2 regions of the Desulfitobacterium sp. PCE1 genome follow, and region 2 is predicted to be linked to the other one. Evidence: predicted binding sites of a transcription regulator. Region 2 holds the regulator's gene; the other holds the start of a gene.
The links. The regulator LexA, encoded in region 2, represses DNA repair genes until DNA is damaged. The targets are predictions, from matches to a motif close to CNAACANNTGTTNG.

Region 1 (5,283 bases), 420 kb from region 2:
CTCGACCATTTAAATCGTGGGACGTTAAAACTACAGTACGTAAAAATGGTGGTTCTGGACGAAGCCGATGAAATGCTGGATATGGGATTTGTTGAAGATATAGAAACTATCCTTAAGCAGGTTCCCAGGGAAGAGCGCCAGGTTATGCTTTTCTCCGCTACTATGCCGCCGGAAATCAAGAAATTGGCTCAGAATTATATGAGTCAACCCAAATCTGTAGCCGTAAGCCGTGATGAACTCACAGTTCCTTTGATTGAGCAAGTCTTTTATGAAGCCAGAGACAAGATTAAAGTCGACGCCCTGTGCCGGATTATCGATATGGAAGATATCGGCCAAGCCATCATCTTTTGCCGGACCAAAAGAGGGGTTGATGAGCTTGTAGCTGCTTTGGAGGCAAGAGGGTATTTTGCTGATGCTCTGCATGGTGACTTAAGCCAGCAGCAGAGAGACCGGGTCATGAAGAAGTTCCGTGATGGCAAGGTCGAACTCCTTGTGGCTACGGACGTGGCAGCCCGGGGACTGGATATCGATAATGTCACACATGTTATTAACTTCGATATTCCCCAGGATCCGGAGTCTTATGTCCATCGTATCGGACGTACCGGCAGAGCCGGGCGCAAAGGTCAAGCCATTACTTTGATTTCCTCCCGGGAATACCGCCAACTTCGTTTGATCGAACGCTTGATTAAGACCCGGATCGTACGCAAAGAATTACCGACCTTAGCCGATGTCAGTGAACGGCAAGCAGAAAATCTCAAGAATCATCTTGTTAAGATTTTACAACGAGGCCACCTGGGAACCTATCGTTCCATCGTGGGCTCCTTGCTGGAGGAGTATGACTCCGTGGATGTAGCGGCGGCAGCCTTGAAGTTCGCCGTGGAGGGTGTTGACGAGCGAATTGAAGAGGAAGATGATATTGCCTTTGGTAATACGGGAGCAGCTCCCGGCATGGTCCGCCTCTTTATGAATATCGGCCGTCTTCAGCAAGTCCGTCCTCAGGACATTGTGCGTTGGATAGCAGACGAAAGCGGGATTCCCGGCAATATTATCGGGATGATCAACATCTATGATAAATTTACTTTTGTGGAAATCCCGGAACAACACGCCAGCCGTGTTCTCAGCTGCATGCATCAGAACATGATCAAAGGCCGTAAGGTCAACGTGGAACCGGCTAAGGCCAGATAAAGAAACAAGAGGCCGCTGTAAAATGGACTGCAAGTCCGTTGAACAGCGGCCTTTTTGTTGGCATAGCGGATTTCGGATACGCCCTGATTCTCCAGGATTTTGCTTTCGGCGTTCACTCCATAAGCTTCGTGGAGCAATCTAATCGCTCAAGACCTTCGCTGCGTGGAGAGAGCGCTTGCTTCGCATATAAGAGGTCGTGGGTTCGAATCCCCTTATCTTCGCTAGAAAATTGAGACAAAACAGATGCATTTGCTTTGCCTTGACTTTTATATTATATTTTATTTAGGAGGGTAGTAATGAAAAAATTATTATTCTATATGCCAGCTATTATGTTCACACTTTTTTATGGAATAGTAGCACTTAGTGGTTTTAGTGCTATTTCACCTATTGTTGCGGTTTGGTTACTCTTATGGTTTATTAGCGGCTTTCTTCTTAATAAAAGTTATTTCTGGGGTAGTTTATTGGGTGCACTGCCAGCAATCCATTTAGTTTATATGGGAACGCAGGAAACTGGCCAGATTTTCAGTGAAACACCAATAGGCATTGTAGTCTTAGTTTTTTATGTTATTTGTGGATATTTGGTTTATAGAAAAAATACAAAACTATCAAACAAACTGTAAATGCATAATTATGAATACCATTTTACCTGCATCTATTTTGTACTAATGACACATGAAAGAACGTCGATATTGATACAATATTGACACGCTAAGAAGGCCCGGTAGGTATTACCGGGCCTTCCTTATTTCATATGATTGGCTGACTTAGCTATCTCTGATAGAAGAAAGCTATTTTTTCAGCATTTCTTTCAGTTTAGCACGTACAGATTCCAAATTGCTGTCGCACAGGATGGGTATAAACGCCGTAAGCTGTTCCGGTTCAAAATCCCACCATCTCAACTCTTGCAGCAAAGCGATCAGTTCGTCGTCAAACCGTTTCTTAATAGGCTTTGCCGGGTTCCCGCCTACAACGGTATAGGCCTCCACATCCTTGGCTACCACCGAATAAGCGGCGACAATAGCTCCGTTACCGATTTTTACACCGGGCATGATGACGCTTTCGCGGCCTATCCACACATCGTTGCCGATGATGGTGTCCCCCTTGAAAGGAAGCTGGGAAAGATGGGGCGGTGCAGCTTCAGTCCATGCGCCGCCAAAGACGCTGAACGGATAGGTGCTGATACTGCTGATGCGGTGGTTGGCGCTGCCCATGATAAACCGTACACCGTTGGCAAGGGCGCAGAATTTGCCGATAATGAGCTTGTCTCCAAACTCCGGCCAATTGAACAGTACATTGTTGCGCTCAAAGCCGGTGGGGTCAACGGCGTCATCGTAATAGGTGTAGTCCCCTACAAAAATATTGGGGGCTGTGATTACATTTTTTAAAAAGCAGGATGTTTTATATTCATTAGGAAAGATCTCATTCGGATCGAGAATCTGTATTTTATCCATAGTTTCCATCAGTTATTGCTCCTTTATTTTAGTAGTGTTATCACCTCCGGATTTATTGATTGGCGACGTAGCTACCGCCCTTTTTCTTCGAATTTCTTTCATAAATTAATCGTCTCCTTTTCTAAACGAAACCAGAACAATAGTGCATTCTATATCCTGATTGTAATAGTTAACTGTTACTTATATAATCCTCAGCTTATGGATTTATACTTATACCATTATATCATACGAGGTTTAACTTTTTTATGCGGCTATTCATTTGAAAAATCGTCGTTTTTGCCATATGCGGCCTCTGAAGCTGTGTGGCCAGGTAATTGGATAGCGATTTGTTTATCATTGTTGACCTTGATGCTTTTGCTTTCGGATGAAACAACACTACTGACCGTTCGAGACCCAATCGGTCCGACCAATGTATATGTAGGCGGAGTGGAGAGTTTCGATGATTTGAGTGAATCTACACAAAGAGCTGTTTGTGCATTTTATGAGGAGCAGCTACTCTGAAAAGTAGATCGGCAACCCCCTCTGTTATTTTCTTCTAAATAAATGATTGACAGGCTTCACGCACAAAAGTATAATAATAATCGAACAAATGTTTGTGCTTATCGTGAAAAAATTAAAAAGTATTCGCTTGAGGAGGAAACGAGATGGCCGGTAACGATAAATTAAAAGCCCTGGATATGGCTTTAAGCCAAATCGAAAAACAATTTGGAAAAGGGTCGATTATGAGATTGGGGGAGGCTTCCGCTAAAATGGCGGTAGAAGTCATTCCAACGGGTTGCTTGGCCATTGATATAGCCCTTGGGGTGGGTGGAGTGCCCCGGGGACGTATTATTGAAATCTACGGGCCTGAGTCTTCCGGTAAGACCACCGTTGCTTTGCATATTGCGGCAGAAGCTCAGAAGCTTGGCGGTGTTGCTGCTTTTATCGATGCGGAGCATGCTCTTGACCCGGTCTATGCCAAGGCTTTAGGGGTCAACATCGATAATCTCCTGGTATCCCAGCCGGATACAGGGGAGCAGGCCCTGGAGATCTGCGAAGCCTTAGTGCGCAGTGGAGCTATCGACGTCGTCATCATTGACTCTGTGGCGGCTCTTGTTCCCCGTGCAGAGATTGAAGGGGAAATGGGAGATTCTCATGTGGGTTTACACGCCCGCTTAATGTCCCAAGCGCTGAGAAAATTAACCGGCGCCATCAGTAAGAGTAATACCTGTGTTATCTTCATTAACCAGATTCGGGAAAAAGTGGGAATTATGTTTGGCAATCCGGAGACCACAACCGGAGGACGGGCCTTAAAATTCTATGCTTCCGTCCGTTTGGAAGTACGCCGTCAGGACACACTGAAGCAAGGTCAGGATATGATTGGCAATCGTACCAAAGTCAAGGTTGTTAAGAATAAGGTGGCTCCACCTTTCAAACAAGCGGAATTTGACATTATGTATGGTGAAGGTATTTCTCGTCAAGGCAGTATTGTGGATGTAGGTGCAGAACTGGATATTATTAATAAGTCCGGGGCCTGGTACTCCTATAAAGGTGAGCGGTTGGGCCAAGGAAGAGAGAATGTCAAAGAGTTCTTAAAGCAGCATCCTGATATTGCCGCTGAAATCGAGCAAAGCATCCGGGCAAGTATTACCAACATAAACGCTCCGGCGGCAGATGATGCCCTGGAGGAGCCTGAAGATATCTAAGATGAAGGATGCCTTGAATGCCGCTTTAACCTATTTATCGAGAAGGATCCTCACCCGTCGCGAACTCATCCAAAAGCTGGAGAAGAAGGGATTTCCAAGTCAGGACATCGAAGCTGCTATAGAGCGGCTTTTAGAATGGGGCTATCTGAGCGATCAGGAGTATGCCCGTACTTATTGCCTGAGCAAGCAGATGAATTACTCCAGAAAGAGAATTACCTATGAGCTAAAGGGCCGGGGGATTGAAGAAGGTGTAATTGAGCAAGCTTTGCAGGAAACCTATCTGCCGGGACAGGAAGCAGAACTTTGTCGAAGACATGCCCAAAAACTTTGGACTGAGGAATCCCGGCGTTGGGAAACTTCTTATCAACATAAGAAGAGCTATGAAAAAATTCCCCGAGGATTTATGTTAAGGCAAAGAGTCGGGCAAAAGCTCATTCAAAAAGGATACCCTCAGGAAATGGTTTTTCAGATCATTGAAGAGATTAGGGAGGAATAACAGGAAGGCAGAGTCCTTCCTGTTTTCATATATGCGGATCAACAATAATAATGAAAACAGAGGAGCGCCGTTTCTTAGAATACTTGTACTATACATCTATATTCTATGTGGTTCTTGACAAATTTTTCAAAAGATATTACACTAAAAAGAGCCTATTTCTTTTAAAGTGAGACCTTTAAGGTTTTCTTATAGATTGCATCGTAGTTAGTATTTTATATGGAGGTATCGAACTAGCGGCGTGTAGGTTTGTAGGAAAAAAGAGACAATTTCTTTGTCTTAAATTGAAGGTTTTCTTTTAAAGAGCTGGCATGGTCCCAGTCTTTTTGTTTTTATAGGGAGAACTAGGAGAATGATAACCAAAATAAGTATGTGTTTAGGAGGTGAAAATTACTTGGAACTATCTGAATTGATCTTTATAGTTATAGCAGTCGTGGTATCCCTTTTTGTGGGCGGTTTTATAGGCTGG
Region 2 (5,283 bases):
AGTTTTTAAACCTTGTTGAGGCTTTTAAATGCTCCGTATCTTGCTTTAGCCGTAATTTTAAGAGTAATCCAAGCTAAAGGTCAATTGAATACTAAAATTAAATTATACTATCGGATTGAATTGCATTTGTGAGCAGCGTCATTGAATACGTCATAAATACTATCGTATAAGTATTAAAGTGTTTGCAATGGTATGCTTACAAAGTAAAAGCTAAATAGCAAAATTGCATTACATTATAGAAATTACACATAGACTTGGCACATTACAAAATAAAATGAGTAAAATAATTCAACCAGGCTAATTCAGGCTAATTCAGGCTAATTCAGGCTAATTCAGGGCCACCTCTATCTAACCATCCTTATTACTTTACATAATATTCATTATAGGACCCAAAATAAAAAAATAAGGACCTTCCCTTTTCGGGAAGGTTTTGTCTTAGTGTTTGATTTTAAAAGCTTTACCAGGGTGCTCGGTTCGGATATCTTCGGTATTGATTATAATTTCGTCGATTTCAATCCCTACATAGTCAGCTGTAGATTCTATACATTGACAGCAATTATCACAGATTTTTTCCCTATTTAATTCGCAGCGATCGCATTCACCGCATTCTGTACAGAGTCGATGTTCAAGAACACAAGGTTCTCCGTATTGTTTCATGATTCAGCACTCCAATATTTAATGATTAAGCTTCGATTGGTAATCACTTTATTGATACTACTTTATGCAATAACAGATAACTGACCCTATTCATTCTCGACTATGGTGCGAAAAATCCCGGCATATTATAAAATGCCTCCGGACTGCTTAAGATATTTTTTAATGCCGCCCGTGTTCGTATCTTAGCTATTCCTTGATCCAATAACTCAACTGTGTCCGTATAACGCTGCTCACTGCCTAATAGGACCAATAAGAGGTCTCCATCCCCCATTGTGACATATGTAACAAGGCACTGGCCCGCTTCAGTGGTGGTTCCTGTTTTAAGGCCTTGATCTCCCGGATAAATACCTAAAAGTTGATTTGTGTTAGAGATTTCCCGAACCTGTTTCCATCCGTTGGCATCAGTCCAGTTTACAGATGCCTTTTTTTGCTTAACATAATCCATGAGAGTTGGATTCTCCGTGAATTTTGAGGCAATGATGGCTAAATCTTTTGCCGTGGTATATTGATCTTGTGCCGGCATGCCATTGGCCGTCTTAAACTGACTATCCGTACAGCCGAGTTCAAGGGCATACCGGTTCATAGCCTGAATAAAGTCATCCATGGAACCATAAGCTGCCACAGCTAACGCACTAGCCGCATCATTGGCACTGAATACATACATTGCTGTAAATAAGTCTTTTACAAGTATCTTATCACCAGGCTTAAGGCCAAGTACAGATCCTTCGACCTTGACTTCTTCTCCTAAGGTAATGAGCTCATCCTCTTGAAGTTTTTCATGAACAAGAAGCCCAGTTAAAAGTTTTACTGTGCTGGCGGGTGCTCGGCGTGTATCTCCGTTTTTCTCCAGAAGCCTCTCCCCTGTTCTTAGGTTAAGCATGAGATAACTGGAGTCTTCAGGCGGAGTATATTCAGGGGTATCCGAAAATTGAGCAGGAGAAGTTCCGGATGTGTTTGGGTTAGTCTTTTCTGCATCCTTTGTAACAGGATCGCTTTTGTTAATTGATGGACTGGAACTTAGGGTATGGAGGGTATCCGCTAAACCTGTTCGGTCCAACAAACCTGGAAAAAAGGTTAAAACGATTATCGCTGTGATGATAATCGTTAAAAGCGTAAGGGGAATTCTTTTCTTTGATTTTTTACTCATATCTTGCCTTCTTTATTGAATGTATTGAAATCTTTCTTGTAGATCGGGTGATCTTAGTCTTGACCTCTTATATATAATAATTAATTTTAAGGATAAGGGCAAGCTTTTGCGTGAAGAGTCCTTTCTATGAAATCGAATTCTTCTGTGAAAGAGCGTTCTCTTCCTGACTTTGCTGCCAAATAGTTAGGAAAGGATAAGGATTGACCCACTCTCCATTAGGAAGCTCAATACCAAAATGTAGATGATCAGGAGTTGTAAGAGCATCTCCGGTATGCCCTAAGGTTCCTAAAAAATCCCCCTTCTTAACTTTTTGACCTTCCTGAAGATGAGGGTTTATGGTGTTTAGATGAGCATAGTAATAATAGTTGCCGTCCTCTCCCCTAACACCTACCCGTTCTCCTCCAAGCCGATTCCAACCTAACCTCTCAATTTTGCCGTTCCCAATACTGATGACGGGAATACCTTCTGCGCCGAAAATGTCCGTTCCTTCATGTTTGCGTACCCCGCCCTCCCGGTCTGCTCCAAAGGTATCCATGTACCAGACCTTACCAATCACCGGAAAAACAAAACGGCCCGGTTCATAAAAGGGATAGGTTAAAAGAACATGTCGCTTCCAGAGGGTTTGTTTGACCACTGCTTCATCGATCTGAAACTCACTGTTTTGCCAGGAGAGTTCTTCGAAATCTATATCCTGTTGCAACTGTTGGACGAGATAGAGTTCCTCATCCTTAGTGACGGTGCTTCGTATCGCTATTAAATCTGCCCAGGCCGTAGGAGAAATCTCTTTCCCTTCCTTCTGACATTGTAAAACAAGCTCAGCCGGTAGATTCAGGAGATAGGGATAGATATCGGAAGAGATGGCCGGTTTCTTATGTATGCCCTTCCAGACGGCTGTGCTGATCAAGATGATCACAAGGACTTTTAGGAATAAAGTCCAGTGCTTTTGTCTCGGTTTGATACTCCTGCGTATCCTCATTCCCCTCTCCCCTCTCTACAATGCATAATATGGGAGGAAAGGCTGGATTAGAAGTATAGTTAAGGTTGATTCTCTGAGATAGGAGTATAAATCACTTGACCGGTTTGTATCGTGGTATCGGTGAGTTGATTGTATTCCATAATCTTAAGAACGAGTGTACGGGTATCGATTTGCAGGCCGGAGTTCTCAGCTAAGGACCAGAGAGTATCTCCGGATTGAACGATTTGCGGTTGGAAAACAAGTTTCTCTACTCTGCTGTTTGCCTGATTCCAATCCCAGAAGAACCAGCCCATACTTCCAAATATCATGAGAAAAAGCAGCAAATAAGAACATAGTTGCCTTAGCAGTTTTCTCATTCGATAATTTCGATAGTCTCTATTATAGCTTCTATAATGGCGGACGGAAGAAGAACAAGTACTCATAATAATCCTCCTTTATGTTCTCATAAAATCCAAATATATACGAACATAGGTTCCTGAGAACAGTATAAAGGAGAGTACGGGAATTCGTCAATACTTTTTCGAACATTTGTTTGCACACGGAGGTATTTAATGCTAAAATAGATTTAGAATATATGAAGGGAGGAAATTGGGTGTATCCTGATTTATCGCAGAGACAGACTGATATATTAGAGTATATTAAACGGGTTATTCGAGAAAAGGGTTATCCCCCCTCTGTTCGCGAAATAGGCGATGCAGTTGGATTAATGTCCAGCTCTACTGTTCACGGGCATTTGCAGACCATTGAAGAAAAGGGGTACATACGCCGCGACCCAACGAAACCTCGAGCCATTGAGATATTAGACAGCTCCAGCGATCCCAATGAAAAGAGAACTGTTTTTGTCCCCATTATTGGCAAGGTGACCGCCGGCCAGCCTATTTTGGCCCAGGAAAATATCGAAGATACGTTCCCGCTTCCAATGGATCTGGTTAACTCAGATACGGTGTTCATGCTGAGAGTTAAAGGTGAAAGTATGATTGATGCAGGAATTATGGACGGGGATCTTATTTTAGTACGCCAGCAAAAACTGGCCCGTAACGGAGAGATCGTGGTTGCCATGATCGGTGAAGAGGCTACGGTAAAACGGTTCTACAAAGAAAAAACACTCATCCGCCTTCAACCTGAAAATCCTTATATGGAGCCTATCTACTCCCAGGATGTCACTGTCTTGGGTAAGGTTATTGGGGTATTTCGTATTTTACACTGATTTATAAGGTACGTGGCAATAAAAAGCAGACCTCCATTCCACAATGATGTGGGTGGATATCTGCTTTTTTATTGCACAATACGAACTTGAAGTACAAGTAAAGGAGGTCATTAAGATCGTTGACAGTCAAACTATTAGGGCCCTTCGCATGGAGCGGCAATTTCTTTCATACAAGGCAAGTGAGGAAGAATACATATCACTTTACCGTGACGCACAGCCTGGGCAGAGTATTTACTGGAATGGTTTCGGCGACCCGCCAAGTTTAACCTTCCGTGCTGACTTTGACGACATCGAATTCAACCGAAAAAGGCAAAGCACTCGTAAACTCATCAAAGGGCGGTTTGCGGGCGGCAATCTGGGCTGGATTATGGTTGAGGATTTGGAATTGTTCGCCGCGCTGTATCGCAAGCCCCTTGACAAACCGTCGGAACGCCAACACGTGCTGCTGGATCTGATTAAGCGGGAAGGTCCCTTAACCATCCAGCAGATGAAGGAATTCACCGGGATGCTGGTGAAGGAGATAACCCCTGCACTCCACCGCCTGCAGGAAGCATTTTTAATTTACGAAGATCAATACGACGGAGAATGGGATCGGAGCTGGTATAAATTTACCGAAATGTTTCCCAATGCAGATCTGGCACGTTATTCTCGGCAGGAGTCGCTGAAGATCCTATTACAACGCTTTGCCTATCGCCATGTTTTATTTGATGGGGATATGGTAAAGTCGTTTTATAAACTGCCGGGGAAAGAGATCAAAAAGGCGATTGAGGGGATGCTTGCCGACGGCATTTTTATAGAGATGGAAAACAGTTACCTACTGAAATCTGATTGGGCATTGCTGCAAACTTATGCCAAGGAAACACCCAAATTCGTCCTTGCCATGCATCGCAATGATTTTTTAGTCAAGTCCAATGAGCATCGGCTGAAAGAACAATTCAAGCACCCGGAGCATGAGACCCTGCAATATCTGCTGATTGACGGTGAGTTTCGCGGAGCTTCAGTCGGGCATTTTAAAAATGGTCCCTATGTGTTGGAGGATATAATTTTAGACTTGCCGAAAGCTGAAATCACCGCCCGCAAAAATGAAATTCTTGAAGCGGTGTATACCGTCAACTTCGGAAGAAATAATCCCATTAAACGATATAACGGGGAGAATTTATGAAGTTAATCACGATTATACGCATACATAAGTAAAACCCTGAATTCCGCTATCTAAACGGCTTTCAGGGCTGAGTACCGACATATTAAAGGGATATTTTCCGGGAACGACTGTCCCTAAAGCGCTGGAAGCCTAGT

Region 1: recA (recombinase RecA) is a predicted target of LexA. The motif match lies at 3,219-3,232, and genes of this name have one in related genera.

The regions. Positions count from the first base shown of each region.
Region 1 covers NZ_KB913023.1:2,566,488-2,571,770, reverse strand. The annotation lists gene DESPCE1_RS0112820 (DEAD/DEAH box helicase) at 1-1,185, shown strand, start outside; gene DESPCE1_RS0112815 (hypothetical protein) at 1,482-1,805, shown strand; gene DESPCE1_RS0112810 (CatB-related O-acetyltransferase) at 1,974-2,636, opposite strand; gene recA (recombinase RecA) at 3,281-4,321, shown strand; gene DESPCE1_RS0112795 (regulatory protein RecX) at 4,323-4,817, shown strand; gene rny (ribonuclease Y) at 5,185-5,283, shown strand, end outside.
Region 2 covers NZ_KB913023.1:2,150,743-2,156,025, forward strand. The annotation lists gene DESPCE1_RS0110680 (hypothetical protein) at 436-657, opposite strand; gene DESPCE1_RS0110685 (D-alanyl-D-alanine carboxypeptidase family protein) at 758-1,804, opposite strand; gene DESPCE1_RS0110690 (M23 family metallopeptidase) at 1,929-2,780, opposite strand; gene DESPCE1_RS0110695 (LysM peptidoglycan-binding domain-containing protein) at 2,840-3,202, opposite strand; gene lexA (transcriptional repressor LexA) at 3,373-3,987, shown strand; gene DESPCE1_RS0110705 (hypothetical protein) at 4,031-5,149, shown strand; gene DESPCE1_RS0110710 (D-alanine--D-alanine ligase) at 5,232-5,283, opposite strand, start outside.